DNA from 2 places in the Micromonospora sp. NPDC048830 genome. Region 2 is predicted to be linked to the other one. Evidence: riboswitches for the same ligand, from Rfam matches in the RefSeq annotation. Region 2 holds a riboswitch; the other holds the start of a gene.
The links. A riboswitch is a leader RNA that binds a small molecule or an ion and turns the genes downstream of it on or off. The one in region 2 is predicted to bind thiamine pyrophosphate.
Positions count from the first base shown of each region.

Region 1: linked by a shared signal. The riboswitch ahead of ACGFIZ_RS22700 (ECF transporter S component) and the one ahead of thiE (thiamine phosphate synthase) in region 2 are both predicted to bind thiamine pyrophosphate.

Region 1 is NZ_JBICUP010000028.1:70,649-85,623, forward strand. It holds gene recO (DNA repair protein RecO) at 34-879, shown strand; gene ACGFIZ_RS22665 (isoprenyl transferase) at 888-1,688, shown strand; gene ACGFIZ_RS22670 (hypothetical protein) at 1,756-1,941, shown strand; gene ACGFIZ_RS22675 (thioredoxin reductase) at 2,063-2,290, shown strand; gene gndA (NADP-dependent phosphogluconate dehydrogenase) at 2,374-3,816, opposite strand; gene ACGFIZ_RS22685 (hypothetical protein) at 4,262-4,498, shown strand; gene ACGFIZ_RS22690 (energy-coupling factor transporter transmembrane component T family protein) at 4,605-5,405, opposite strand; gene ACGFIZ_RS22695 (ABC transporter ATP-binding protein) at 5,449-6,861, opposite strand; gene ACGFIZ_RS22700 (ECF transporter S component) at 6,980-7,570, opposite strand; TPP riboswitch at 7,645-7,752, opposite strand; gene ACGFIZ_RS22705 (permease) at 8,005-9,009, shown strand; gene ACGFIZ_RS22710 (TIGR03943 family putative permease subunit) at 9,006-9,797, shown strand; gene ACGFIZ_RS22715 (alpha/beta fold hydrolase) at 9,821-10,651, shown strand; gene ACGFIZ_RS22720 (aminoglycoside N(3)-acetyltransferase) at 10,648-11,490, shown strand; gene ACGFIZ_RS22725 (sugar isomerase domain-containing protein) at 11,487-12,236, shown strand; gene ACGFIZ_RS22730 (DUF6328 family protein) at 12,367-12,870, shown strand; gene ACGFIZ_RS22735 (acyl-CoA dehydrogenase family protein) at 13,061-14,975, shown strand, end outside.
Region 2 is NZ_JBICUP010000003.1:203-15,177, forward strand. It holds partial or broken gene ACGFIZ_RS04155 (hypothetical protein) at 1-650, shown strand, start outside; gene ACGFIZ_RS04160 (hypothetical protein) at 1,341-1,490, opposite strand; gene ACGFIZ_RS04165 (glycosyltransferase 87 family protein) at 1,794-2,954, opposite strand; gene mptB (polyprenol phosphomannose-dependent alpha 1,6 mannosyltransferase MptB) at 3,119-4,570, opposite strand; partial or broken gene ACGFIZ_RS04175 (hypothetical protein) at 4,898-5,460, shown strand; partial or broken gene ACGFIZ_RS04180 (hypothetical protein) at 5,719-5,799, shown strand; gene ACGFIZ_RS04185 (hypothetical protein) at 5,791-6,225, shown strand; gene ACGFIZ_RS04190 (FadR/GntR family transcriptional regulator) at 6,226-6,708, opposite strand; gene thiC (phosphomethylpyrimidine synthase ThiC) at 6,769-8,361, opposite strand; gene thiD (bifunctional hydroxymethylpyrimidine kinase/phosphomethylpyrimidine kinase) at 8,379-9,167, opposite strand; partial or broken gene ACGFIZ_RS04205 (thiamine phosphate synthase) at 9,289-9,933, opposite strand; gene ACGFIZ_RS04210 (thiazole synthase) at 10,083-10,862, opposite strand; gene thiS (sulfur carrier protein ThiS) at 10,859-11,059, opposite strand; gene thiO (glycine oxidase ThiO) at 11,028-12,188, opposite strand; gene thiE (thiamine phosphate synthase) at 12,182-12,808, opposite strand; TPP riboswitch at 12,803-12,913, opposite strand; partial or broken gene ACGFIZ_RS04230 (aldo/keto reductase) at 13,130-13,390, opposite strand; gene ACGFIZ_RS04235 (GNAT family N-acetyltransferase) at 13,644-14,228, opposite strand; gene ACGFIZ_RS04240 (ABC transporter ATP-binding protein) at 14,225-14,975, opposite strand, start outside.

The sequences.
Region 1 (14,975 bases), on a different contig from region 2:
CCCTGATTTCCCACCCCGAGAGAGAATGGGCGGGTGGCCGGGTACCGCCGACAGCTCTACCGCGACGACGCGGTGGTGCTTCGTGTGCAGAAGCTCGGCGAGTCCGACCGGATCATCACCCTGCTGACCCGCCGGCACGGCCGGATCCGCGCGGTGGCCCGGGGGGTGCGCCGCACCAGCAGCAGGTTCGGCGCCCGGCTGGAGCCGTTCGGTCACGTCGACCTCCAGCTCGCCGGCGACCCGAAGGGCAACCAGGGCAGCTCGCTGCACACCGTCAGCCAGGTCGAGGGCATCGACCTGTACGGGAAACGGTTCCTCGGCGACTATCCCCGCTACACGGCGGCCAGCGCGATCGCCGAGACCGCCGAGCGGCTCACCCCGGTCGAGCGGGAGCCCTCGCTGCGGCTGTTCCAGCTCACCCTCGGCGCGCTGAAGTCCCTCGCGCGGGGCGAGCACGCCACCACGCTGGTGCTCGACGCGTACCTGCTGCGCGGCATGGTCCTGGCCGGCTGGGCCCCGGCGCTGACCGCCTGCGCCGTCTGCGGCACGCCCGGCCGGCACCGGGCGTTCTCGGTGCCCGCCGGCGGCGCCGTCTGCCCGGACTGCCGCCCGCCCGGCGCCGCCCACCCCGCGCCGGCCACCATCGACCTGATGTCCGCCCTCACCACCGGCGACTGGGTGCTCGCCGACGCCACCGAGACCGGCGTACGGCGGGAGTGCAGCGGCCTGGTCGCGGCGCACCTGCAGTGGCACCTGGAGCGCGCGCTACGCTCGCTGCCGCTGGTCGACCGGGGCGCCCCCGGCGCCGTTCCGGCCCCGCCGCCGCAGGGCGCCGCCGCGGCGCGCGGCACCGATCTGAACGGAGAGAGACCCGAGTGATCCGATCGATGAGGGCCGGCCGCCGCGAGCCGGTGCCGCCGACGCCGCACCCGTCGGGCGCCCGTCCGCCCGCCCTGCCCCCCGCGGCGGTGCCCCGGCACGTCGCCGTGGTCATGGACGGCAACGGCCGGTGGGCCAAGGAGCGGGGGCTGCCCCGGACCAAGGGCCACGAGGCGGGGGAGCACAGCCTCTTCGACACCATCGAGGGCGCCATCGAGCTGGGCATCCCCTACCTGTCGGCGTACGCGTTCTCCACGGAGAACTGGCGGCGCTCGCCGGAGGAGGTCCGCTTCCTGATGGGCTTCAACCGGGACGTCATCCGCCGCCGCCGCGACCAGCTCGTCGACCTCGGTGTGCGCGTCGTCTGGTCCGGGCGGGCCGGGCGGCTGTGGAAGAGCGTCATCTCCGAGCTGCAGACGGCCGAGGAGATGTCCCGGGGCAACTCGACGCTGACGCTGCAGTTCTGCGTGAACTACGGCGGCCAGGCCGAGATCGCCGACGCCGCCGCCGCGATCGCCCGGGACGCCGCCGCCGGCAAACTCGACCCGGCGAAGGTCACCGAGAAGACGGTGGCGAAGTACCTCTACCACCCGGAGGTCCCCGAGGTGGACCTCTTCCTGCGTCCCTCCGGCGAGCAGCGCACCTCCAACTTCCTGCTCTGGCAGAGCGCGTACGCGGAGCTGGTGTACCTCGACACCCTCTGGCCGGACTTCGACCGCCGCCACCTCTGGTACGCCTGTGAGCTGTACGCCCAGCGGGACCGCCGGTTCGGCGGCGCGTTGCCCAACCCGGTGGCCCCGTCGAGCTGACGCTCGCGCTTAGCGCCTCGTCACTCTGGGTACCACCTGTGGCAGCCAGCTACGGAGGTGAGCCACGATGATCCAGAAGCGCATTGCCCAGTGGGCGGTCATGGCAGTCACGGTGCCACTGGCGGCGGCCGGCGCGCGCCGGCTCAGCCACACGCTGGAGGCCCGCCGCGGCCCGACCGGGGTGAGCCGCCTGCTCGCCAGGGGCGCGGACATGCTGCGCCCGCGCAAGGCGAAGCGTCGCCGGTTCTGGTGACGCCGGTCAGCGCCGTCCCCTCCGGGGGGCGGCGCTGACGCGTTCCGGCCGGTCGCCGTCCCCTACGGACGTACGATCGGCGCGGGCGCGCCGCCCGGTCGCGTCCGCCACGGGGGTGGGGATGCGGGATCTCCGGTACGAGATGACGGTGGCCCTGGCGGCGACCGACCTGGACGGTCCGCTGCGCGAGCGCGTGGTGGAGCTGTGCGCCGGCGTCGCCGAGCGGCACTGCGCCGAGGCGGGGCACGTCCCCGCGGTCCGCTCCGGCGAGATCGCCGAGCTGTCCACCGGCGAACCGGCCATGACCTGGTCCCCGACCGAGCCGCAGCGCAGCCCGCGGGCAGGCTGACCGGGCCCGGCCACGCCGACACTGCCGGCGCGGCAGGCAGACACGGCCGGGCGGCCACGCCGGCACGGCCGCTGACCGGGCGGCTACGCCGACAGCTCGGACCGGTCGCCGGCCCAGAGCGTGTGGAACGTGCCCTCCCGGTCGACCCGGTGGTAGGTGTGCGCGCCGAAGTTGTCCCGCAGGCCCTGGATCAGCGCGGCGGGCAGCCGCTCGGCGCGCAGCGCGTCGAAGTACGCCAGCGACGAGGCGAACGCCGGCACCGGCACCCCGGCCCGGGCCGCGTCCGCCACCACCCGCCGCCAGCTCGGCACCCCGTCGGAGACCCGGTCGGCGAACCACGGCGCCACCAGCAGCGTCGGCAGGTCCGGCCGCTCGTCGTACGCCTGACGGATGCGGTCGAGGAAGCGGGCCCGGATGATGCAGCCGCCCCGCCAGATCGTGGCGGTACCGCCGAGGTCGATGCCCCAGTCGTACTCCCGGCTGCCGGCGCGGATGTGGTCGAAGCCCTGCGCGTACGCGATGATCTTGCTGGCCAGCAGCGCGCGCCGGACGTCCTCGACGAAGGTGTCCCGGTTCTCCACCCACCATGGCTGCCCGGCGTCGGCGAAGGCCCGGCGGGCCGCCGCGCGCTGGTCGGCGTGCCCGGACAGCGACCGGGCGAACGTCGCCTCGGCGATGCCGGTGATCGGGATGCCCAGGTCGAGGGCGTTCTGCACCGTCCACCGGCCGGTGCCCTTCTGCTCCGCCTCGTCGCGCACCACGTCGACGAACGGGCGTCCGGTCGCCGCGTCGGGATGCGCGAGCACGTCGGCGGTGATCTCGATGAGGAACGACTCCAGTTCGCCCGTGTTCCACCCCCGGAAGATCTCCGCGATCTCGGCCGGGCCCGCCGACAGACCGGCCCGCAGCAGGTCGTACGCCTCGGCGATGAGCTGCATGTCGGCGTACTCGATGCCGTTGTGGACCATCTTGACGAAGTGCCCGGCGCCGTCCGGGCCGATGTGCCGGCAGCACGGGACGCCGTCCACCTGGGCGGCGATCCGCTCGAAGATCGGGCCGAGCTTCCGGTACGACTCGGCCGAGCCGCCGGGCATGATGCTCGGCCCGTGCAGCGCGCCCTCCTCGCCGCCGGAGACGCCGGTGCCCACGAAGTGCAGCCCGTGCCCGCGCAGCGCCTCCTCCCGCCGCCGGGTGTCGGCGAAGTGCGCGTTGCCGCAGTCGACGACGATGTCGCCCGGCTCCAGCAGCGGCACCAGCTCCCCGATCACCGCGTCGGTGGGGCCGCCCGCCTTCACCATGACCACGATCGCGCGGGGCCGCTCCAGCGAGGCGATGAAATCCCGCATGGACTCGGACGGCACGAACGTGCCCTCGCCGCCGTGCTCGGCCACCAGGCTGCGGGTGCGCTCCGGCGACCGGTTGTGCACCGCCACGGTGAACCCGTTGCGGGCCAGGTTGCGGGCCAGGTTCCGGCCCATCACCGCCAGCCCGGTCACGCCGATCTGCGCCGTCGCGCGCTGCGCCATGCGTACCCGCCTCTCGAGGGTCCCTGCCGACGCCTTCGGTATAGCAGGGTTCCCCGCCCACCTCGCCCCAATGGCGTCAACACCCGGCGAGGCGGGCCTCGACGCGCGACCTCCCCGGCGAGCGCGTCGGTGCCGCCCGAGCCGTACGTCGGCCTTCGGCGCCACGTGCCGGCAAATTCGGCTGCGCCGTTCCGGTCGCGCGGCTACGGTGAGGTCATGCGTAACTGACGCCCCTTCATCCGAAGCCGGTCCGCCGTTGTCGACGCGGACCGCGTCCCGGGCGTCCGCATTCCCACACCGCCGCCGTCGCGCGGCGTCCTCCGTGGTCGGGCCCGCCGGGGCACCCCGTACCCGCTCGCCGGTCGGGCAACCTCGTGCCCGGTCGTCGTCGGGCTCCCGTACCCCGCTCGTCGCGCCGCAGGCGCCCGCACCGAGGAGGCCACGTATGCCCGCCAAGCGCAGTTCCCGTAAGTCCCGCGGCACGCCGCCGCGTCCGTCTCCGGTGGAACTGGCCCCGCCGGACCCCGACACCCTCGTGGTGGCGCCGGCAGCTCCCGTGCCGCCGGTCGCGGAGACGCCGCCCCCGCCGAGGTCCGGCCCGTCGGCCGGTGGCGCCCGGTTCGCTGCGGCGCGCAACCCGCGCGCCGGCCAGGCCCGCCGGTACGCCTTCCGGCGCAGCTGATCCGCCCGCCGGGCGCGGCGCCCGTCGCCGCGCCCGGCCGGCTCTGCCCCCGGGCGTACCCGGGCCGGGGCAGCTCGTCCCGACCGCCGTAAGAAGCCTCGCCGGCTCAGCCGATCAGCGGACGGAACGTACCGAGCGCGACGCTGACCGCCAGCGCCGCCCCCGCCAGGGCCGCGGCGCCCGCGACCAGCACGGTGTCGGCGGCACCGAAGCGCTGCCGCCGCGCGACGGTGCGCGGGGTGCCGGCGTCGAACCCCCGCGCGTCCATCGCGACGGCCAGCCGGGTGCCCCGCCGGATCGCGCCCACCAGCAGCGCGAAGGCGGTGGAGACGAACAGCCGCAGCTTCGCCACCGGGTTGCGCCCGGCGTCGACGCCGCGCGCCCGCCGCGCCATGCTGATCATGTGCCACTCCTGCCCGAGCAGCGGCACCAGCCGGAACGCGGCCAGCGCGCCGATCGCGAAGCGGGCCGGGGCCTTCGCGTTCTGGATCAGCGCGTCGGCCAGGTCGGTCGGGTCGGTCGTGGCGAAGACGATGATGCCGGGCAGCGCGACCGCCAGCATCCGCAGCGCCAGGCCGAGCGCGGTCGCCAGCACCCCGGTCGTGACCAGCAGCGGCCCCGCCTCGACCAGCACCCGACCCGAGCGGTCGGCGGCGAACAGGACCAGGGTGACCACGATCCCGACGGCGCTGGCCAGCAGCGGCGCGGCCCGCCGGGCGAGCACCCGGTAGCGGATGCCGAACAGTGGCAGCACGGCCAGCTCGACGGCGAGGGCGAGCGCCGGGGCGACCGGGTCCAGGGTGGCGAGCAGGGTGAACGAGAAGAGCAGCGCCGCGGCGACCTTCGCCACCGGGTTCCGCCGCGCCAGCGGCGCCCCGGGCGCCGCGACGGGCTCGATGCTGATCACGGCCGCCCCAGGGCGAGGGCGCGGCCAGCGGGGTCCGTGTGGGTCATGGGCGGTCCAGGGTGACGGTGCGGTCGGCGAGCGCGGCGACGAAGTCCGTGTCGTGGGTGACGGCGACGACGCCGTGCCCGGCGTCGCGCAGCTCGGCGAGCAGGTCGACCAGCTCCCGCCAGGTGCGCCGGTCCTGGCCGAAGGTGGGTTCGTCGCAGACCAGCAGCCGGGGCGCGGTGGCCAGGGCCGTCGCCACGCTCAGCCGCCGCGCCTCGCCACCGGAGAGGGTGTACGGGTTGGCGCGCGCGAGCGCGGTCAGCCGCAGCCGGTCCAGCAGCCCGTCCACGGTGGCCCGTACCGCCGCCTCGGGCTGGCCGGTGCGGCGTGGGCCGAGGGCCAGCTCGTCGAAGACGGTGCCGGTGACGAACTGGTGCTCCGGGTCCTGGAACACCGAGCCGATCCGGCGGGCCAGGGCCGGGGCGCGCCAGCGGTGCGGGGGAGTGCCCGCGTCCCGGCCGGCCAGCTCGCCGCTGGCCGCCACCCGACCCGTACCGGGCCGCAGCAGGCCGCCGAGCAGCAGCGCGAGGGTGGACTTGCCCGCCCCGTTCTGGCCGAGCACGGCGAGCGCCTCGCCGGCGCGTACCCGAACATCGGTGGCGGCGAGGCGCGGCGGCAGGCCGACCCGGTCGGCGGTGAGCAGCAGGTCGCCGGGGGGCGCGGCGGCGCGCCGGGGCGGCACGGCCCGGCCGGGCACCCAGACCCCCTCGGCGGCGAGCGCGTCGCCGTGCGCGGCGAAGACCGCCTCGGGCGGCCCGTCGGCGCGGACCCCGCCGCCCGGCTCCAGCACCACCACCCGGTCGACCAGCGGCAGCGCCTCGGCGACCCGGTGCTCGACGAGGATCATGGTGGTGTCGGCGTCCAGGGCGTCGGCCACCGCCCGCCGGACGAGCGCCGCGCCGGCGGGGTCGAGGTTCGCGGTCGGCTCGTCGAGCAGCAGCAGCCGGGGCCGCAGGGCGAGGGCGCCGGCCAGCGCCAGACGCTGCTGCTCGCCGCCGGAGAGCGCGGCCGTGGGCCGGTCCCGGTGGTACGGGAAGCCGACCCGCCGCAGCGCCTCGTCGACCCGGGGCCAGATCTCGCCGGCCGGTACGCCCCGGTTCTCCAGCCCGAACGCGACGTCGTCGCCGCAGCGGGCCAGCACCAGCTGGGTCTCCGGGTCCTGGAAGACGATCCCGACCCGCTCACGGGCCTGTCGGGGGTCGACCCCGTCGATCTCGACGGTTCCCTCCTGTTCGCCGGAGTCCGCCGGCAGCAGCCCGGCGAGCGCGGCGAGCAGGGTGCTCTTCCCGGCGCCCGAGGGGCCGAGCAGCAGCACCCGCTCGCCCGCCTCGACGTCCAGGTCCAGCCCGCGCACCGCCCAGGCCCGCCGCCCGGCGTGCCGCCACCCGAACCCCCGCAGCCTGACCCGCACCCTCACCCCTCACCCCTCGTGCCCCGCCCGGTCCGGCCTCGGCTCGTTTGATCAAGAGGTTTGCGTCGGGAGAACGGGCTCCGCTGACGCAAACCTCTTGATCGACCCGAGCCGGCGGTCAGATCGGGGCGCGGTCGCGGGCCGCGGGGAAGCGGTCCAGGGCGCCCGTGGTCGCCAGTGCGCGGGTCAGGGACCAGCCGCCGGCACCGGCGACGACCGCGGCGCTGACGATCGTGAGCAGCGCGTACGGGATGCCGTAGCTCGTCAGGTCGTACTCGACGTTCCAGACGAGGAAGTCGAACAGGGCGGCGCCGAGCCCGGTGAGCGCCCCGGCGAGCAGCGCGGTCGGCAGCCGGAACGAGCGGTAGCGGAACGCCGCGAAGGCCAGCTCGGCGCCCGCGCCCTGGACCATGCCCTGCGGGATCACCGTGCCGGCCCACTGGCTGCCGAGCAGGGCGGAGAGGACCGCCGCGACCGTCTCGCAGTACAGCGCGGCACCGGGCTTGCGGATGACCAGGCCGCCGAGCACGGCCGGCATCAGCCAGACGCCGTACAGCAGGGTCTGCGCGGGCGGGAAGAACGCGAAGGCCCCCTCGGTGGCGCTCCAGACCAGGCCCCAGGCCCAGAAGATGACGCCGAAGGCGACCGCGATCACCGAGGCGACCACGATGTCGATGGTGCGCCAGCGGTGGCTGTCCGTGTGGTTCATGCGATGGCTCCCAGTTCAGTGGAAGAACCAGGAGAAGACGCACGCCGCGTCCGGTGGGACCGGACGGCGGCGCGGCTGGAGAATGACCGAACTCCCTGCGCTGGCATTACCCAGATCAGGTTCGAGGGTCTGCGGACGGTTTGCCCGCACTCTCAGCGCTGTGCGCTCCCCTGTCGGAAATGAAGTTGTCCCGCCGACGCTAACACCTCGGAAGATCACGGGGCAAAGTGACGTGCGCCAGGCGGGTGAAACGACTCCGCGCCGGTCGTTACCGCCATCTGGCCGGAGTCCGTCGACGCGGTCCGCGGGGAACGATAGTGTCGCGCCGCAGATCGTCGAGCGCCGAAGGAGGCGAGCCCGTGACGTCATCGACCGGCAGCGCCGAGCCGCCCGTCCGGCCCGACCGTGGGGCCCCGGGGGCGGGGTCGGTCGGCGTGGCCGCGCCGGACGTACCGGCGGGGGAGCCGGGCGGGCGCGGGCCGCGACGGGCACCGCGGGTCGGCTCGGTCGAGGTGCTGGCCGCCCTGCTGGTCCTGCTGGTGGTCTTCCGCGAGCCGCTGGCCCGCGTGTTGTCCGCACCACGGTTGCAGACCTGGACCACGGTCTTCGTGTCGGTGCTGGTCCAGGCCGTGCCGTTCCTGGTGTTCGGGGTGTTGCTCTCAGCGGTGATCGCGGTGTTCGTGCCACGCTCGTTCTGGGCCCGGGCGTTACCCCGGCACCCGGCCCTCGCCGTGCCGGTCGCGAGCGTCGCCGGGGTGATCCTGCCGGGCTGCGAGTGCGGCTCGGTGCCGATCGCCGGCTCGCTGATCCGGCGCGGCGTCACCCCGGCGGCGGCCCTGGCGTTCCTGCTCGCCGCCCCGGCGGTCAACCCGATCGTGCTCGCGGCCACTGCGGTCGCCTTCCCCGGCCGGCCGGAGATGGTCCTCGGGCGGGCGGTCGCCAGCCTGGTCGTCGCCGCGGTGATGGGGTGGCTCTGGCTGCGGCTCGGGCGCTCCGACTGGATCCGGCTGCCGCGCCGGCCCGAGCTGGAGGGCGCGTCGCGGGGCGTGGCGTTCTGGGCGGCGGTCCGGCACGACGTCGTCCACGCCGGCGGTTTCCTCGTCGTCGGCGCGTTGGCCGCCGCCAGCATCAACGTGCTGGTCCCGGAGCGGTGGCTGCGGGCCCTCGCCGACGAGCCGGTGCTGTCCGTGCTCGCCCTGGCCGGGCTGGCCGTGCTGCTGTCCATCTGCTCCGAGGCGGACGCCTTCGTCGCCGCGTCGCTGTCGCAGTTCTCCCTCACCTCCCGCCTCGTCTTCCTGGTGGTCGGGCCGATGGTCGACCTCAAACTGATCTCCATGCAGGCCGGCGTCTTCGGTCGGCGCTTCGCGGTCCGGTTCGCCCCGGCGACGTTCGTGGTCGCCGTCGGGGTGGCCGTCGGAGTCGGGGCGGTGCTGTTGTGAACCGGCAGGCACAGGCGGTCGTGCTGCTGCTGCTCGGCGGGGCGGTCGTCCGGGCGAGCGTCACGGATCTCTACCTGCGCTACGTCAAGGAGGGGCTGCGCCCCTTCCTGATCGCCGCCGGGCTGGTGCTGATCGCCGCCGCGGTCATGACCCTCTGGCACGAGCTGCGCCCCGCCCGCCCCTCGACAGAGCACGGCGACTCGACCAGGGACCTCGCCGGCCCGACCGGGGAGCACGCCGGCCCGACCGCAGAGCACGCCGAGGGCGGGGACGGGCACGACCACGACCACCACGGGCCGCGGATCGGCTGGCTGCTCCTGCTGCCGGTGCTCGGCCTGCTGCTCGTCGCACCGCCGGCCCTGGGCTCGTACTCCGTGGGCCAGGCGGGCAGCGCCCTCGCCGGTTCGCGCCAGTCGGACTATCCGCCGCTGCCGCCCGGCGACCCGGCCCCGGTCACCGTGCTCGACTACGCCTCCCGGGCCCTGTTCGAGAAGGGCGTCTCGATCGGCGACCGGCGGGTCCGGCTCACCGGCTTCATCGCCCCGGGCCCCGACGGCCGGCCGATCCTGGCCCGGATGGTGCTCTCCTGCTGCGCCGCCGACGGCCGTCCCGTCAAGCTCGGCCTCACCGGCGACGTGCCGGTGGGCCTCGCGGACGACACCTGGGTCGAGGTCGTCGGCCGGTACACCGACCGGGTCGGCCGGGACCCGGTCGACGACGCCGAGATCCCGTACCTGGCCGTGGAGTCGTGGCGGCGGGTGCCCGCTCCGCGGAACCCGTACGAGTGAGCGACCTCGGTAGGCTGCCGATCATGCGGATCGATGCGCGAGGGTTGACGTTCGAGGTGCGCGCGGGCGGGCCGGCCGACGGCGAGGCGGTGCTCCTGTTGCACGGCTTCCCCCAGCACGGCGGCGAGTGGGACGAGGTGGTGCCGGCGCTGCACGCGGCGGGCCTGCGCACGTACGTGCCGGACCAGCGGGGATACTCGCCCGGCGCCCGCCCGGCGGAGGTGGCGGCGTACCGCCTCCCGGAACTCGTCGCCGACGCCGTGGCCCTGCTCGACGCGCTGGGCGTCGACGCGGCGCACGTCGTCGGGCACGACTGGGGCGCGATCGTGGCCTGGGCCCTCGCGGCCGGCCACCCCGACCGGGTGCGCACGCTGACCGCCGTGTCGGTGCCGCACCCGGCCGCGATGGCCCACGCGCTGGCCACGAGCGCGGAGCAGAAGGCCCGCTCGTCGTACGTCGCGCTGTTCCGCCAGCCCGGCACGGCGGAGAAGGCGCTGCTGGCGCTCGGCGCCGCGGCCCTGCGCCGGATGCTCGGCGGGGTCGGCGGGCCCGACCGGGTCGCCCGGTACGCCGATCCGATGCGCGAGCCGGGGGTGCTGACCGCCGCCCTGAACTGGTACCGGGCGATGTCCCGCGCGGACCTCGCGGCCGTGGCGTCGGTTCGGGTGCCGACGACGTTCGTCTGGAGCGACCGGGACGTCGCGATCGGCCGGGTCGCCGCGCAGGCGTGCGCCGACCACGTCACCGGGGACTACCGCCTCGTCGAGCTGCCCGGGGTGTCCCACTGGATCCCCGACGTCGCGCCCGGCCCGCTGGCCGAGGCGATCCTCGCCCGGGTGGGGCGCCCTCAGTGAGTGCGGCGTCCCCGACGCGGTCCGGCCCGTGCGCGAGCGACGCGCCGTCCCGGCCGCACACCCGGGCGTCGCTGGCCGCGCAGCTCCGCCGGCTCGGGGTACGCCCGGGCGCGGCGGTGCTGGTGCACGCCGGCCTGCGTTCCCTCGGGTTCGTCTGCGGCGGTCCGCAGGCGGTGGCGCTCGCCCTGCGCGACGCGCTCGGGCCGGCGGGGACCCTGGTCGTGCCGACCCACACCCCGGAGAACAGCGACCCGGCCGGTTGGCGCAACCCGCCCGTGCCGGAGGACTGGTGGCCGGTGATCCGGGCGGAGGCGCCCGGCTTCGACCCGGCGGTCACCCCGAGCCGGTTCATGGGCGCGCTGGCCGAGACCGTCCGGTGCTGGCCGGGCGCCCGGCGCAGCGACCACCCGTACGTCTCGTTCGCGGCCCTCGGGCCCGCCGCGGAGCGGATCGTCTCCGACCATCCCCTCGCCGGCATGCTCGGCCCCGGCTCGCCGCTCGGCCGGCTGTACGAGGAGGACGCCGACGTGCTGCTGCTCGGCGTCGACCACGGCTCGCACACGTCCCTGCACCTGGCCGAGTACCGGCAGCCGGCACCACCGCGGCGGCGGCTGGGCGCGGCGGTCGGCACCCCGGACGGCGGCCGGACGTGGGCCTGGTGGGACGACGTGGCGGTCGACGAGTCCGACTTCCCGCAGCTGGGGGTGGACCTGGAGGCGACCGGCGCGGTGCGGATCGGCCCGGTCGGCGACGGAACGGGACGGTTGATGCGTCAACGGGCGGCGGTCGACTTCGCGGTGGGCTGGCTGGCCCGCAACCGACGGACGGAGGACGGATGACGGTGAATGCTGACGACTACCTCGCGGTGGTGACGGAGACGATCGGACGGGTGTCCGCCGGCCAGCGGGAGGCGGTGGGCCGGGCGGCCGACCTCATCGCCGACGCGCTGCGGGCCGACGGTGTGGTCCACGTGTTCGGCACCGGGCACTCCGAGGCGCTGGCGATGGAGATCGCCGGTCGGGCCGGCGGGCTGGTGCCGACCAACCGGATCGCGCTGCGCGACCTGGTGCTGCTCGGCGGGGCGCCGGCCGACATCCTCGGCCCGCTGCTGGAGCGGGACCCCTCGGTGGCCCACCGGCTGTACGAGCTGGCCCCGGTCCACCCGTCGGACGTCTTCGTGGTCGCCTCGAACTCCGGGGTCAACGGCGCCATCGTCGAGTTCGCCGGGCTGGTGAAGGAACGCGGCCACGGGCTGGTGGCGATCACCTCCGTGGCGCACTCGGCGCGGATGATCTCCCGCCACCCCTCGGGGCGGAAGCTGGCCGACTTCGCCGACGTGGTGCTGGACAACGGCGCCCCGTACGGCGACGCGACCCTGCCCCTGCCCGGCGGCGGCGCGGTCGGCGCGATCTCGTCCATCACCGCCGCCCTGCTCGCCCAGCAGATCACCGTCGAGGTGGTGGCCCGGCTGCTGGCGGCGGGGGAGCAACCCCCGGTCTACCTGTCGGCCAACATCGCTGGCGGGGACGAGCACAACAAGGCCCTGGAGGACCGGTACGCCGGGCGTATCCGCCGCGGTTCCTGAGGCGCGTGGTCGGGGTGGGGCACGGCGGGCCCCACTCCGGTCCGGTTTCGTCGGGGGCCCGGCGGGGCAATGGCGTTGCTGCCGGCGGGGTTGGCCTCGCCGGCGGTACGTCATGCGGGAGGTATGGCACGTGTCGAAGGAGACCGAGAAGCAGCGCTGGGAGCGCAACTTCGCCGACCTGCTCCAGGAGTTGCGGGTCGCCCAGACCGGCGTGCAGATCCTCTTCGCGTTCCTGCTGACCCTGCCGTTCAGCAACGGGTTCCCGCGGGCCACGGCGTTCCAGAAGGACGTCTACATCGTCTCGCTGCTGTCGGCTGCCGCCGCCACCGCCATGATCATCTCCCCGGTCGCCTTCCATCGGGCGCTGTTCCGGCAGGGGCGAAAGCCGGAGCTGGTGCGCTTCGCCCACCGGATGGCCAGCGGTGGCCTGGCGTTCATGCTGCTCTCGATGGTCAGCGCTGTCCTGCTGATCACCGACTTCGTCCTGTCCCGGCCGATCGCCATCCTGCTGACCGTGCTCACCGGGGTGTGGTTCCTGGTCTTCTGGGCGTTCCTGCCGTTCGCCAGGCGCAACTGGGGCGACGACGACGTCGACGACGAGGACGACGACCCGCACCCGCTTCCCGGGGACTGACCCGGCGAACGGCCGGCCCGTCCGTTGAACCGGTCGGGAACAGCGGAAACATCCCTGAAAATCGGGCGTGGCGAAACCCTACCCCTGGGTAACACCCGGGAGTAGCGTGACTCGTGTCGAGCACGTCGACGTCATCCGGACCGAGGTCCAAGGGGGGGCAGCCGTGACCACGACGCAGAACAGCCGACCCATGCCTGACCCGACGGGCGGAGACGCGGCGGGCGGAGGTGCGACGACGGGCCCCAGCGCGGCGGAGGGTCCCACCGGCCGGGTCGCCCCCGCCGACGACACGAAACCCACCGAGCGGGTCGCCCCCGCCGACGACACGAGACCCACCGGCCGGGTCGCGCCGGCCGGTGACCCCGGCGGCCGTGGCGCCGCGGGCCCGGTCGCGGCGGGCGGCGACGGGGTCGGCCCCCTGCCCGCCGAGGCGGGACAGGTGTCGGAGAAGGAGGCCCGGCAGGTCGCCGAGGCGGCCCGCGAGTCCGCCTGGGACCGGCCCAGCTTCGGCAGGGAGCTGTTCCTCGGCCGGTTCCGGCTCGACCTGATCGACCCGTGGCCGCGCAGCGACCCGGCCGAGGACGCCCGGGCCGAGGAGTTCCTGGCCGAACTGCGGGCGTACCTGGAGTCCGAGGTGGACGGCGCGGCGATCGAGCGGGACGCGCGGATCCCCGACGAGGTGTTCCACGGGCTGGCCCGGCTCGGCGCGTTCGGCATGAAGATCGACCGCTCGTACGGCGGCCTGGGGCTGAGCAACCTGCACTACTGCCGGGCGCTGATGCTGGCCGGCTCGGTCAGCCCGGCGATCAGCGCGCTGCTGTCGGCCCACCAGTCGATCGGCGTGCCGCAGCCGCTGAAGATGTTCGGCACCGCCGAGCAGAAACGCCGCTTCCTGCCCCGGCTCGCCGCCGGCGAGGTGTCGGCGTTCCTGCTCACCGAGCCGGACGTCGGCTCCGACCCGGCGCGGCTGGCCACCACCGCCGAGCCCACCGCGGACGGCACCGGGTACCGGCTCAACGGCGTGAAGCTCTGGGCCACCAACGGCACGGTCGCCACGCTGCTGGTGGTGATGGCCCGGGTGCCGGCCGGCGCGGGCCGGCGCGGCGGGATCACGGCGTTCGTGGTCGACGGCGACGCCGAGGGCATCACCGTGGAGCGGCGCAACGCCTTCGTCGGGCTACGCGGGCTGGAGAACAGCCTCACCCGGTTCCACGACGTCTTCGTGCCGAAGGAGAACGTCATCGGCGGCGAGGGCAAGGGGCTGAAGATCGCCCTGAGCACCCTGAACACCGGCCGGCTCTCGCTGCCGGCGATGTGCGTCGGCGCGGGCAAGTGGTCGCTGAACGTGGCCCGGGAGTGGGCCGCCGAGCGGGTCCAGTGGGGCCGGCCGGTCGGCGAGCACGAGGCCGTCGCCCAGAAGCTGGCCTTCATCGCCGCGACGACGTACGGCATGGAGACCATGCTGGACCTGTGCTGCCTGCTCGCCGACGACGACCGCAACGACATCCGGATCGAGGCGGCGCTGGTCAAGCTCTACGCGAGCGAGATGGCGTGGAAGATCGGCGACGAGCTGGTCCAGATCCGGGGCGGACGCGGCTACGAGACGGCCGACTCGCTGGCCGCCCGGGGCGAGCGCCCGATCGCCGTGGAGCAGTTGCTGCGGGACCTGCGGATCAACCGGATCTTCGAGGGCTCCACCGAGATCATGCACCTGCTCATCGCCCGCGAGGCGGTGGACGCCCACCTCTCCGTCGCCGGGGACATCATCGACCCGGACGCCGGGCTCGGCCGCAAGGCGCGGGCCGGCGCCCGGGCCGGGGCCTTCTACGCGCGGTGGCTGCCGGCCCTCGCGGTCGGCCGGGGCCAGTCCCCGACGGCGTACGGCAGGTTCGGGCCGTTGGCCGGGCACCTGCGGCACGTCGAGCGGGCCTGCCGCAAGCTGGCCCGGTCGACGTTCTACGCGATGTCCCGCTGGCAGGGGAAGATGGAGCGCAAGCAGGCGTTCCTCGGCCGGGTGGTGGACATCGGCGCGGAGCTGTTCGCGATGTCCGCCGTCTGCGTGCGGGCGTACGGGGAGAAGGACTCGCGCCCCGAGAACGTGGAGC
Region 2 (14,975 bases):
TCCTCCGCCGATATTTGAAAGACCCACGAGTAGCAGTCATCCGCATGACCGCAGACCTCCTGGAGCCTCACGAACGCGGACGCGACGTACTCGAAGACAAGTTGGGATTGGGCCTGGCCGCCCTCCGGCGACGCTTCCTCATGGAACTGCTCGGCGTGTACCCCGGCGCCGTACTCGAAAACAACCAACAAATAGCAGTCTGGGAAGAAGACCACCCGCAGTACCCATCCTATTCGGTGGACCTCGAAACCCACCGCACTTCCAACGAACACCCTGGTCGTCGGCCTCGCCGTCCGCGACTTGAGCCTCAACGACGAGTCAAGCGCACCATCGCCATGAGCGCCGAAAACTTCGCAAACTCCATCGCTTTCGCCAACACCGCACTCAAACCCGGCACCAGGGAACCCGACACCTACCGCACCAACTCGGCGCTCCTGCAATTCACCGTCAGGATCCCCGACAACAAAAACAAAATCCGCCGACAAGAAATCGCGGTGCTCTTCGGCATGGACAACCTATTCAACCTCGTCATCAACCCCAATCGCGTCGTCATCGCCGACTACGGCCCTTTCTACTTCGGCGGGAAAGACGCGGAGAAGAATTTCCCACCCGTCAAACAAGAACCCGACACCACACCCCCACCGACCTGACAGGGGCCGGCGTTGTCTCGTTCGGGTGCGGCTCCTCTGCAGGGAAGATCATCGCCGCCATACCACGGCAACGAACGAGATTCCGCGAAGCTACGGGTTATTTTTCTGCAATCCCCAACGCAACGGCGTTGTCAACCCGAGTTCCGCAGTTCGTAGGAACACGAGCTTGATCGGTTCTGTTCCTGTGCTGGTCAAGAGCTCGCGGACGGCTGCGGTTGGGGCGGCCGGCTGGAGTGTGTAGTAACACGACTGGAGATTCACGTCTTGTGTTGCCGGTGGTGACGTGGTTCCTTCGTGGTCATGTACTTGAGGTCGGCGGCGATGATGGCCTGCGCCTGCGAACGCGGGAACGTCGCCCGGGTGGTGCTGGTCTGCTGGGGTGCCGGGTCGGTACCGGCCTGTTGGAGAATCTCCCAGACGGTGGGGGGCCGCGACCTTCACCCCCAGGACGAGGGGTTCGCCGTGGATGCGGCGGCGGTGCCCCCGGGCGCTGTTCTCGCGGGCCAGGCGCAGCACCGGCCGGCTGATCGACCGGACAGTGGGTGGCCGTCCGGCCTGCCGGGGCCGGGAGCGTCTGGCGTGCCGGCGGGCTAGCAGGTCCCGGTGCCAGCGCGGCACCGTGTTCGGGCGGACCAGCAGCCGCAGGTGGCGCAGCGTGTCGCGGGGTAGCCGGTGCGGCAGGGCGGCGGGTCATGCCCGGTCAGATGGGGTGAACCGGGCCTTCTCGCCGTTCGGCTGCCGTTCGAGGATTATGACTTGGTGTGGCAGTGCCAGGATCTCGGCGTCCTTGTCCCGGTCGCTCATTGGCAGCAGCCGTAGCAACGCGACAGCGTTGGTCACACCGAGGTAGGCCAGTCGAGACAGCGCAGGCGGTCATCCTCGCGCAGCACGCGACGTAGATCATCGCCGCATCCGCCACGAGAGCCCTCGACGCTACGCCAGCGTCCTGATCTCAGTCATCAAGAGGGCTGTGACCAGGACGGACGAGGTTTCCGGCACCCGCAGTGCCCGATGGGACGGGAACGAGGGTCAACACGGCGGTCAGCTCCTGGACGTGGCCGCCGGCATGGCGGCGCAGGTCAAGCCAGGTCAGCTCCCGCACCTTCCGGCCGTGTCCGCACTTCCTCAATGAGTCAAGTCGGGTCAGGCTCCCGGCCTGACCGGTCTACGGCAGGATTTCGGAGAGCACTCGCTCCTCGGATCGATCGGCAGCAGCCCCAGCATTCCGACCGTGACCAGCAGGTACGCGTTGCTGCCGAGGAAGCCGTGCGGCCCGCCGGCGCCGTTGGCGAAGACCCACACCACGCCGCTGCACAGCACCGCGTACGCGGTGATCCCGGCGCGCAGCCGCCGCCGGGCCGCTGGCACGGCCGGGGGCCACGGCAGCGTCGCCGCGGCGACCACGACCAGGCCCGGCACCAGCCACACCAGGTGGTGCACCCAGGTGATCGGGCTGACCAGCAGGGCCAGCATGCCGGTGAGCGCGAAACCGGCCCGCTCGTCGCCCGTCGCGGCGGCCCGGCGGACGCGGAGCCACCATACGGCGAGCGCCCCGGTGATCAGGGCAAGCCACAGCAGCCGGTCGGGGTGCGCCGGGTCAAGCCGGGCGACCAGCCCGAGCAGCGACTGGTTCGACACGTACTCCAGCTTCCCGACCCGCCCGGTGTCCCACAGTGCCGCGGTGAAGAAGGTGCGGGTGGCGTCCGGGGCCACGGCCGCCGCGAGCAGAGTCGCCACCACGGCGGTGGCGACGGCTGTCGCGGCGGCGCGCCAACGCCGGGTCACCAGCAGGTACGCGACGAAGACCGCCGGGGTCAGCTTGATCGCGGCGGCCAGTCCGATGCCGATGCCGGCCAGCCGATGCCCCCGCTCCAGCAGCCACAGGTCGAGGTAGACCAGCGCCATCAGCAGCAGGTTCACCTGACCGAAGCTGACCGTGTCGCGGATCGGGTTGAGCCCGGCGAGCAGGCAGCCGGCCAGCCCGAACGCGTACCACCGCGACCAGCCGGCGCGCCTTGCGAGGGGATCGACCAGCAGGTACAGCAGGAACCCGGCCACCAGGACGGTGAGCGCCAGGTTGACCGCGATCGTCGGATACCACGGCAGGGCCGCCATCGGCAGCATGACGATCGCCGCGAACGGTGGGTAGGTGAATCCGTACTGGTTCCAGGTCGCCCACTCATAGAGTTCCCCGCCGGCCGCCCAGTGCCCCACGGCGCCGTGGTAGACCCCGATGTCGAACCAGCCCCGGTGTCCGGGCAGCACGGCGATCGCCACCCCGATCGCCGTGGCCAGCCCACCCATCAGGAGCACCCGCCGCCATGTCTGCCCCCGCGTCTCGGCGCCGTCGAGGTGACCCGCTGCCGGGCAGCCCGACCGGGCACGCGAGGATGCCGTGCCGTCCGCCGGAGCACCGGTACGCTGCGGTGCGGCGCCGCCGTCGGGCCAGGCTCCCGAGCCGGTGGCCGTCACCGGGGCGCCGCCAGCGTGCGCGAAGGCGGCCGGGCGAGCAGCCGTAGCACACCGACGGTGGCCAGCCCGACGAGCACACCTGCCGCCGCGAGCAGCGCCTGTTCGGCGTCGGGGCCGAAGCCGCTGGGCAGGGCCACGAACGCCAACACCGCCGCGCCGAGCGCCGCCGCCTGCCGGGGCCGCCCGTCGGGCGCCGCCGCCGCGAGCAGGACCAGCCCCCACAGCGCGTACCAGGGCCGGGTCGCCGGGCCGAGCAGCGCCGCGGCCAGCAGGACCAGGCCCACCGCGTACGGCGGGCCGAGCCGGTGCCGGTACCGCCAGGCAGCGCCTGCGACGGCGAGGAGGCCGAGCAGCCCCACCGTGACGCTGGCACGCATCGGCGCGGTGCCGAGGTCCAGGCCGAGAGCCTCCACCGTGCGCCGCGCGCCCCGACCGAGAGCCGTCGAGATCGACCAACTGTGCCGGTATGCCGGTGTGGCGAGGGCAGCGATCCAGCCGTACCCGATGCCGGCCGCCCATGTGACGGCGGTGGCGGTGGCCACCGCGAAGCCGGCGGTGCGGGCCACCGCGGCGCGGGCGCCGATGCGCCGGACGGCGAGCGCACCCACCACCAGCAGGCCCAGCAGCGCCGGCACCTTCACCAGCGCGGCGAGCGTGACCAGCACGGCCGCCGCGCCGAACCGGTCCGCGAGAGCCAGCCGCAGCCCGACGACGAGCAGCCCCAGCATCACCGCCTCGTTGTGGGCGCCGGCGACGAGGTGTAGCGGTACGAGCGGGTTGAGCACGCCCAGCCAGAGCGCTGCGGCCGCGTCGACCCCGCAGTGGCGGGCCAGACGGGGAAGGTTCACCACGAGCAGTGCCACCCCGGCCAGCGCGACGAGCCGCAGCGCGAGCACGCCGAGCGTCAGGTGCCCGCCGGTGACCGCCAGGACGCCGGCGGCGAGGGTCAGGAAGACCGGCCCGTACGGCGCGGGCGTCTGCTGCCACATCTGCGGCACCTCAGCGGCGAGCCGCCCGCCGAGGTGCGCCACACCGAGCCGGTAGACGTCCAGGTCGGCGAGGACCATCGCGCCCTGCGCCAGGTAGCTGTAGGCGTCGCGGGAGAACAGCGGCGGCGCGAGCAGCAACGGCCCCGCCCAGCAGGCCAGCGTGATCGCGACACTGCGGACGGCGGGGCGGGCGACCTCCTCCGGACCGGGCCGCCGCAGGTCGCGGCCCGCCCACCACCAGGCGACCGTGAGCAGGGTCAGCCCGGCGTAGCCGAGGAACAGCGCCGGCCGGTCCAGGCGGCGCAGAGCTGTCCACCAGAGCGCGTCCTGCACCGGCAGCGCCCCGGCGCCGCAGCCCGCGACGGCCAGCAGGGTGGCACCCACGCCTCCGAGGAGGCGATACGCGGGAACGTTCGACGGTGTCGGCACCGAGGCATGATGCCTGTGCCACCTGACCACCAGACGGCCACTTGTCGATCAACAGGCGGCCTCTGGATGTCCGCTCAGCCGAGAGTTCTCGCCGTGCCTGGGCAGACGTCCCGGCGAGCTGGGTAGTCAGGCGCGGATCGCGGCATGAACTGCCGATACCTCGCCGTCACCGGCGTCGACCACCGTCGCGTGAACGCGTCGGCCTGGGTGGTTCCGGCGGCCCCGTGCTGCCGCACCGGGCGGCCGGGCTCGCGTTCCGGGCAGCCGCGCGTCCACCTGGGCGTCGCCGGTCGTTCAGTCTGGGCGGCTAGGCTGCGCCTCTCCCGCCGCCGTGCCGAGGGACGGATCCACGCTGTCGTGCACCACGCCAACCACTACTACGGGCACTCCCACACACTGGCCCGGTACTGCGGACTCGACGACCGCGACCCGCCCCGCATCGGCGGCTACCTCCAGCACGGCTGGAACATCGGCGACGGAATGGCCGGCGACCACGAGTTCGTCCCGGGTGTCCCGCTAACCGCGACCCGGACTTCCTGCGCCGGCAACTCGCCGAGCAGCGCGGCTACCGGCGGGTGGCCTCCAACTGGCTGTGCAGCGCCGTCTTCTACGGGATTCTTGCCGGCTGCGAACCGGCCGTCTACGGCGACCCGATGCGGCTCGCCGGCGAGGTGCCGCTCTGGGGTGGCCAGCCGCGCATCCGCCGGCAGTGGGCGGAGCTGCACGGCCCGTACGTCGACCCCGTCGTGGCCCGCGAGGTGGCCGTCGCCGAGCTGGGTGCCGACCGCCTGCTCACGCCGGCCGAACTGCGCCGGCTGCTGGGCTGGCCCGAAGCCGCCCCGCCGGTGGCCGACGCCGCGTCGCCCACCGACCACGGCCGGCCCGACCGCCCCACCCACGCCCCGGAGGAGAACCGGTGAACCCTCGACTGACCGGTGGGGCGATGCACGTCTGGTCCGACCTCGACGGCAACCACGGCCCCGGTCCGGTACGTGGTGCCGTCCTCGCCCCGCTGCTGGCCACCGCCACCGGTCGCACGCTGGTCGCCGGGCCGCTCGACCCGGCGCTGCTCGAGGCGGTACCCGTGGACGATCTGACCGTGCTGGTGCGGGGGATCGCCGACGCGCAGACGCTGGCCGCCCAGCACCCCAAGGTGACGGGTCGAGTACGACCGGGCGGGCCGGCCGATCGCCAAGATCGACCCGCTGAACCGCCGGGTGGAGCTGGGCTACGACGTCGAGAGCAACCTGGTGTTCGCGTTCACCCGGTGGGAGAACGAGTCGCCCACCGACGCCGAGCGAGCCAAGCGGACCATCGTCGACACGTACGACATCGCCGGTCGCCGCGAACGCCGCGCCCTCGGCACCGACGGCCCGGTCTACACCTGGGCCTACGACGCCAAGGACCGGATCACCGGCTACGGCGACCCGACCGGTGTCCGCGAGGTCACCTACGACGACGAGGACCAGATCACCAAGGTGGTCCGGAAGGAGGCCGGCGACCGGACCGAGACGTTCACCTACGGGTACGACATCCGGGGCAACGTCACCACCCGCAGCTACCCCGACGGCACCGCGGTCACCGCCGACTACGACGCCGACAGCCGTCTCACCGAGCTGACGGTCGGCGGTGGGTCCGCCGGTCCCGACCCGGCGACCTGGAAGTTCGGTTTCGGTAGCTGTTGATCAAGGCGGCGGCCGGTGCGGTTGATCTGTCCCGCGGGTCGTTGTGTTGCGGGGGCATGCTGATGGCCCGGCGTGGTGGCCGGGGTCCTCCAGGTGCAGGCTCGTCGTGACGCGGGGCGGGCGTCCGGCGAGCACCTCGGCGATCACGTCGGTCAGCGCGGTGAACATCTCGTTGAGGCACGCCTGCAGCAGCAGCGCGTGGAACTCGACATCGGCGGCCAGGAACGCCTCGAGTTCGCCCGCTTCGCCGAGTTGCCGCATCCGAGTGGCCAGCGTACTCAGCCGCTCGCGCTCGTCGGCGGTGGCGTGCCTGGCGCCGCCCGCGGTGGCGAGTGGCTCGACAGCCACCCGCAGTTCGGTGAGGGTACGTAGCTGGTCGACGCGGCCGGGGCCGACGAGGAGTACGTCGACTGGGTGGCCGGCCTCGCCTCCGACGACGAGAACGGCGACGACGACGCCCGTACGCTGCGCACCGGCCGCCACCACCGCGACTGACTTCCGGGGGCGGGCCGGCGGTGCGACCGGCCCGCCCCCGGAGGGCGCTCAGGCCAGCGGCAGGTAGACCCGGGCCCCGGCGGAGACGAACTCCTCGGACTTGTCCTTCATCCCCCGCGCGGCGTAGTCCTTCAGCTCCTGGGTGATCTTCATCGAGCAGAACTTCGGCCCGCACATCGAGCAGAAGTGCGCGGTCTTCGCCGGCTCCGCCGGCAGCGTCGCGTCGTGGTAGGACCGCGCGGTCTCCGGGTCCAGCGAGAGGTTGAACTGGTCCTCCCAGCGGAACTCGAAGCGCGCCGTGGAGAGCGCGTCGTCCCACGCCTGCGCCCCGGGGTGCCCCTTGGCCAGGTCCGCCGCGTGCGCCGCGATCTTGTACGCGATCACGCCCGCCTTGACGTCGTCCCGGTCGGGGAGCCCGAGGTGCTCCTTCGGGGTGACGTAGCAGAGCATCGCGGTGCCGAACATGCCGATCATCGCGGCGCCGATCGCCGAGGTGATGTGGTCGTACGCGGGCGCGATGTCCGTGGTCAGCGGGCCCAGCGTGTAGAAGGGCGCCTGGTGGCACCACTCCTGCTGGCGGTCCACGTTCTCCTTGATCTTGTGCATCGGCACGTGACCCGGTCCCTCGATCATCACCTGGACGTCGTACTCCCAGGCCACCTCGGTCAGCTCGCCGAGGGTCCTCAGCTCGGCGAACTGCGCCTCGTCGTTGGCGTCCGCGATGGAGCCCGGCCGCAGCCCGTCGCCGAGCGAGAACGTCACGTCGTAGCGGGCCAGGATCTCGCACAGCTCCCGGAAGTTGGTGTAGAGGAAGTTCTCCTGGTGGTGCGCCAGGCACCAGGCCGCCATGATCGAACCACCCCGGGAGACGATCCCGGTCACCCGGTCCACCGCCAGCGGCACGTACGGCAGCAGCACCCCGGCGTGCACCGTCATGTAGTCGACGCCCTGCTCGGCCTGCTCGATGACGGTCTCCCGGAACACCTCCCAGCTCAGCTTCACCGGGTCACCGCCGACCTTCTCCAGCGCCTGGTAGATCGGCACGGTGCCGATCGGCACCGGGGAGTTCCGCACGATCGCCTCGCGGGTCTCGTGGATCCGCTTGCCCGTGGACAGGTCCATCACGGTGTCCGCACCCCACCGGGTGGCCCAGGTCAGCTTCTCCACCTCCTCGGCGATGGAGGAGGTGACCGCCGAGGTGCCGATGTTGGCGTTCACCTTCACCAGGAACGCCTTGCCGATGATCGCCGGCTCGCACTCCGGGTGGTTGACGTTGAGCGGCAGCACGGCCCGCCCTGCCGCGATCTCGTCCCGGACGAAGTCGGGCGCGACGCCCTCCCGGATCGCCACGAACTCCATCTCCGGGGTGACCACCCCCGCCCGGGCGTACGCGAGCTGCGTCGGGCGCTTCCCGTCCGCGCCCGCCAGCGGCGTCCCGGCGCCCCGCACCGGAGCGACGTCACCCCGCTCGGCGATCCACTCCCCGCGCAGCGGCGGCAGCCCGACCTCCGGGTCGGAGCCGGGACCGGAGGTGTCGTACAGGCGGACCGGCGGGTTGCCTCCGGTCAGCTCCACCTCGGCGAACGGCACCTGGAGATCCGGCCGCGTCCCCTCCACGTAGACCTTGCGTCGTGCCTGCATGACAGCCTCCCTGATGGTCAACAGGACCAGCCGAAGTGGTCCAGCGGGCCGCGACCCGCGCCCAACTCCCAGTGCCGCGCGCCGGTCAGCGCGCGGGTCACGTACTCCTTCGCGGCGGCCACCGCGACCGGCACCGGATCGCCGGACGCCAGCCGGACGGCGATCGCCGCCGAGAACGAACAGCCCGTGCCGTGGCTGTGCCGGGTGGTTACCCGGGGCGCCCGTAGCAGCGTGGTCGTGCCGCCGCCGACCAGCACGTCCACCGACTCGCCGTCGGCGTCCAGGTCGCCGCCGGTCACCACCACGTGCGCCGGGCCGCCGGCCGCGATGGCCTCGGCCGCCGCGACCATCTCCACGACCGTGGTCACCGGGCGTCCGGTGAGGGCCGCGGCCTCCGCGCAGTTCGGCGTCGCCACCTCGGCGTACGGGAGCAGCCGCTCGACCGCCTCCACGACGCCGAGCCGGTGCCCACTGGTGGCGACCAGCACCGGGTCGACGACCAGCCGGGGCAGCCGGCCCGCCTGCGCCGCCTCGGCCACCGCGTCGGCGACCGCCGGGGTGGCGAGCATGCCGGTCTTCACCGCGCGTACCGCGAAGTCGCCGAGCACGCTGTCCAACTGGTCGCGGACGGTCTGCGGGGGCAGTGGCAGGACGGCGTCGACGCCCCGGGTGTTCTGCGCGGTGACCGCGGTGATCACGCTGGTGCCGTACGCGCCGAGGGCGGCGAAGACCTTGAGGTCGGCCTGGATGCCGGCTCCTGCGCCGGAGTCGGATCCGGCGATGGTGAGTACTGTTCGCGGCGTCACGCCTTCCCCTCTCTGGTTGCGCTTGGGGGCTGCGGCCAGCGTTCCGGGGTCGTTGCGCTGGGGGCTGCGGCTGACCGTGCCCACTCCGGGCGGTCAGGCTTGATCCCTCCGTGGGCACGGTCGGCCGCAGCCCTGTCGGGGCGACCGCCGTCGTTCGGTGCCGGCTGCGCGGCAGCGGGCTGACTGCCTCGTGGAAGCTCTCGGTCAGCGCGGTGGCTGCCTCGGTGGGGTTCTCGGCTCGCATGAGCGCGCCGAGCACGGCCACTCCGGTGGCGCCTGCCGCGACGCATGCGCTGACGTGGTCGGGGGTGTCGACTCCACCCAGTGCCAGGACCGGCACCGGGCTGGCCTTGATCAGCTTGGCGAGACCGGTCGGCCGGAGGGGTGGGCCGTAGCCGGGTTTGGTCCTTGTCGGGAAGACCGGGGAGAGGGTGGCGTAGTCCTCTGTGCTGAGTCGGGCGAGTTCCGCCTGGTCGTGGCAGGAGCGGCCGACCAGTCCCGCGCACGGCGGCGGGTACGGGCCGGCCGCCGGCAGGTGCACGGCGTCCCCGCCGAGCGGGTCCGGGCCGGCCACGATCAACGCGCCGGCCACCTCGGCGAGGATCGCCCGCAGATCGGCGGCGAGGGCGAGGCGCTCGGCGCGCGGCAGGTCCTTCTCCCGCAGCACCACCCACCGCACTCCCCCACGGACGGCCCCGGCGACGACGTCGGCGAGTGGCCCCCGCGCCACCCGCCGGTCCGTCAGCAGCACCACGCCCGACGGCACGGCGCGGCCCGGGATCTTGGCGGATTCCGGCCCCGCCAGGGGCCACTTCCTGCCAAGATCTGGAGCCGAAGCTGCGACCCTGCGACCAACCGAGCCCTGGCGGGGAGGATTCGCACCGGGATCCGCCGGAGCGAGATGCGACGCGCGGCTCACAGGTCCGGCCGTCCCTCGTCCGGGGTGGAGGCGAGGGCGTGGAAGCGGCGGGCGATCCGGCCCGCCCGGTACGCGAGCCGCCCGGCCTCCACGGCGTACCGCATGGCGGTGGCCATCGCCACCGGGTCCGCCGCCCGGGTGACCGCGCTGGCCAGCAGCACCGCGTCGCAGCCCAGCTCCATGGCGAGCGCCGCGTCCGAGGCGGTGCCGATGCCGGCGTCGAGGATCACCGGCACGTCCACGCTCTGCCGGATCAGCCGGATGTGGTGCGGGTTGCTCACCCCCAGCCCGGAGCCGATCGGGGCGCCGGCCGGCATCACCGCCGCACACCCGACGTCGGCCAGCCGCCGGGCCAGCACCGGATCGTCCGAGGTGTACGGCAGCACGGTAAAGCCGTCCGCGACCAGCTCCTCGGCCGCGCGCAGCAGCTCCACCCCGTCGGGCAGCAGGGTGCGGTCGTCCCCGATCACCTCCAGCTTCACCCAGTCGGTGCCGAACGCCTCCCGGGCCAGGTGGGCCACCTTCACCGCCTCCGACGCGGTGTAGCAGCCCGCGGTGTTCGGCAGCAGCCGCACGCCGCAGCGGTCCAGCAGGTCGAGCAGCCCGCCGGCGGTGCCCGGGGCGGTGTCCACCCGGCGCAGCGCCACCGTGACCAGCTCGGTGCCGGAGGCCCGGACGGCCTGCTCCAGCACGTGCAGGTTGGCCGCGCCGCCGGTGCCGAGGATGAGCCGGGAGCCGAAGCCGACCCCGCCGAGTTCGAAGGACACCCCGCTCACCCGCCCTGGGCGGCGCTGAGCACCTCGACCCGGTCGCCGTCGCGCAGCACGGTCACCGACCAGCCGCCGCGCGGCACCACCTCACCGTTGACCGCGACCGCGAGGCCGCGCTCCTGGTCGGTGACCGCGCGGACGACCTCCGCGAGGGTCGTCCCGCCGGGCAGGTCACGCCCCGTGCCGTTGACGATCAGTTGCACGTCTCCTCCTCGATGGCGGATGCGTCCGATCCCGGCCCGTGGTGGCCGGCGCGTCGGTGCCGGCGAACCGGTCGGGGGTGAAGGGGGCGAGCAGCGGGTCCGGCTCGCCGGTGACGATCAGCTCGGTGACCAGGTCGGCGGTGACCGGGGTGAGCACGATGCCGTGCCGGTGGTGTCCGGTGGCGGCGAGCACGCCGGGCCGGCCGGGCAGCGCCCCGATGATCGGCGCGTTGTCCGGCGTACCGGGGCGCAGCCCGGCGGATGCCTCGGCCAGGTCGTACTCGGCCAGCTCGGGGACCAGGTCCACGGCGGCGCGGAGCAGCCGGAGCACCCCGCCGGCGGTCACCTCGGTGTCGGCGCGCTCCTCGACGGTCGCTCCGACCACCACCTCGCCGCTGTCCCGGGGCACCAGGTAGACCGACTCGCCGTCGGCGTACCCCCGGACCACGTGCCGGAAGTCCGGCGCGCCGCGACCGGGCGCGCGGAGCCGCAGCACCTGGCCCTTCACCGGACGGACCGGGAGCCCGGTGAGCGCCGCCGCGCCGCAGCCGGCCGCGACCACGGTGACCCGGGCGTCCACCTCGGACAGGTCGCCGATCACGCCCGGCCGCCACACCGCGCCGGCCTGCTCGGCGGCGGTCCGCAACGCGGCGACCAGCCGGCGCGGGTCGACCTGGTGGTCGCCGGGGGCGACCGCACCGCCGCGCACGCGCGGGGCCAGCGCCGGTTCGCGGTCCCGCAGCTCCGAGGGGCGCAGCGGCGTGATCGGCAGCCCCAACCCCTGCTGGTACGTCCAGAGTCGACGCGCCTCGGCCAGGTCGTCGGTGGTCAGCCCGACCACCAGGGTGCCGTCGGTGCGGTAGCCGAGATCGGCGCCGGCGGCCTCGGCCAGCTCGGCGGCGAAGCCGGGCCAGCGGGCGGCGGACTCGGTGAGCAGCCCGGTCAGCTGGTGCTCCCCGAAGTACGCCTCGGCGACCGGCGCGAGCATCCCGGCCGCCACGTGCGACGCGCCCGTACCAGGGGCAGGATCGTGCACCGTCACGCGCAGTCCCCGGGACGCGCACCGCCACGCGACAGCCAGCCCGACCGGTCCCGCCCCCACGACAGCGACGTCCGGTCGGGTCAGCACGTCAGGGCCTCGATCAGGTCAGCAGTCGTGCGTGCGGGATCGGGGCTGGCGGAAATCGCCCCGACCACCGCCACCCCGTACGCCCCGGCGGCGCGCAGCGCCGGCACCGACGCGGCGGTCACCCCGCCGATCGCGATGACCGGCACGTCCACCGCTCCGGCGACCGCGCGTACCCCCGCGGGGCCGATCGGCTCGGGCAGCCCGGCCTTGGTGGTGGTGGCGTGGCAGGGGCCGACGCCCAGGTAGCTCGCCCCGGCGGCGACCGCCTCGGCGGCGGCCACCGGTTCCCGGGCGGTCGCGCCGAGCACGGCGGTGGCGCCGAGCACCTGGCGGGCCGCCCGCACCGGCAGGTCGGCGGCGCCGACGTGGCCACCCGCCGCGTCCACCGCCAGCGCCACGTGCAGCCGGTCGTTGACCAGGCACGTCGCCCCGTACGGCCGGCACAGCGCGACCACCTGGCGGGCCAGCTCGTACGCCTCCCGGTCGGTGGCGTCGTCCGCCACCCGGACCTGGACGACCAGCTCGGCGCGGGCCACCGGCAGGGCGGCCCGCAGCACGCCGAGCGGATCCCGCCCCGGCCGGGTGTCGGTGATCAGATGCAGTCGTCCCAGGGACGGCACGGCAATACTCCTCCCTGCGCCGGCATTACCCGGATCAGGTTCGACGGTCGGGGGCTTCCAGCCCCCCTCTCAGCCCGGTACGCACCGGGCTCCCGTGGGTCACTTGCGGCCTACCGTACGACGTTCCACCGGACACGCCAAGGGTGGGTGACGCTTCTCCCACCCACCGTCCCTGGTGGAGGCGGGACAGCGGGTGACGGTCCGCTGACGACACGCTGTCCTGATGCCCTCGACCGCCCGCGTTTCGCGCCGTCGGGCTGCCGCCGGAGAGCCGGCTGCCCCGGCGCCGTCGGTACGGCATCGGGGCAGCGGAAGGCCCGGTCAGAGGAGGGCGTCGAGCGCGTCCAGGTCCTCGTCGGTGGGCTGCCAGGCGCCCGCCTCGGCGTTGGCGTGCACCTGCTCGGGGATGGTGGCGCCGGCGATGACCGAGGTCACCGCCGGGCGTGCGGCCAGCCCGCCGATGGCCACCTGGAGCATGGTGAGCCCGCGCTCGGCCGCGTACGCCTCGGTCGCCTCGACGGTGTCCCAGTCGGCTGCGGCCAGCCGCTCGGCGTACCGGCCGCCGCCGGAGAGTCGACGGCGGCCAGGCTTCCGCTGCCCTTGCGCCAAACCGAGACGATTGCCGTCCTGCCGTCAGGGGTCACATCCATCTCGGGGAACCCCATCAGGTCCGGACCGACCGGCCGAACCACCGACGCACCCGGCGTGAGCAGGGCTACACGCTTCTTCATGGCGTATTTGTCATTCCCCGATCCGTTTGGCGATCTCAAGCCAAGTCCCGACTCCGTCAAGAACTTTCTTGTGATCGTCTCCCATGGCGCGGCCGTCCGCGCGTTCAAGCCGGTGCGGGGGCGGTGTCCATCAGTGCCGGTATGGCCGGCACCCGGCCCGGCAGGGGGATCTCGAAGTGCATGGTCCGGCAGTTGCCGTCGCGGGCGTCGTGGATCGGGGTCGCCACCGATCGCCAGAACGCCTCCGCGCCTGGCACTCCGGTGTCGGTGTGCAGGTAGAGGTCCCGATATCCGGGCTGGTCGGCGACGAACGCGACCGCCTGTTCGACCAGGGCGCGGGCCAGTCCCCGGCGGCGGTGCGCCGGGTGTACGTACACCCGGAAGAGCTGGGCGGTGGTGGCATCGGGGTACCGCTGCACGAGGAACGCCGGATGCGGCGGGCTTTTCGGGCCGGCGGCCCGCACGGCGGTGGTGCCCACCACCTCGTCGCCGAGGGTCGCGACGAAGAGCGCGTGCCGCTGCGGCCGCAGGTAGGTGCCGTCGAGGTCGATCACGTCGAAGTGCCACTCCGGCCGGTATCCGTAGCCGAAGACGTGGTAGAAGGTGTCCAGCATGACGCGGCGGGCGCTGTCGAGATGGTGCCGTCCAGCGAGCTGGACCTGGTAATCGCCGACGGTAGAGTTAATCATCCGAGCTGACTCTTTTCCGTGCATTTGGTGGTGACAACTTCGTGTAACAGCGATCGGCTCAACGATTGACGAGCCGAGGTGAGCAGGGTGGCTGCCGGCCCGTTCTCGATGACCCGGCCGTCGTGCAGGACGGCCACCCGGTCGGCGAGTCGGGCGACCACGTCCCGGTCGTGACTGATCACCAGCAGGGCGACATCGTCCGCGCGGCGTAGCTCGTCGACCAGGTCCAGGATCCGGTCCCGGGTGACCGCGTCCAGCCCTGCGGTGATCTCGTCGCAGATCAGCACCCGCGGCTCGGCGAGCAGGGCGCGGGCCAGGGCCGCCCGATGTAGTTCCCCGCCGGAGAGCCGGCCGGGGTCCCGGGTGACCAGGTGTCCGGCCAGCCCCACTCGGTCCAGGGCGGCGCGGGCCGCCGCCCGGGCCGCGCGCACCGGCCGGTCGTGCAGCCGTATCGCCGGGCGCGCCACCTGGTCGAGGACCGGTCGCCACGGGTCGAAGCTGGCTCGGGCGTCCTGGAAGATGTACTGCACCGCGGCGAGGTCGGCACGGTCTCGCCGGTCCAGGGTCGCGGCGAGTGGCCGGCCGGCCAGCTCGACGGTTCCGGTACGCGGCCGGTGCAGGCCGGCGATGCACCGGGCCAGGGTGGTCTTTCCGCTGCCGGAGCGGCCGACCAGGGCGAGGCACTCCCCGGCGGCGAGGGTGAGGCCCACGTTCTCCAGAACGGTGCGGCGGCGGCCTCCGCCGGAG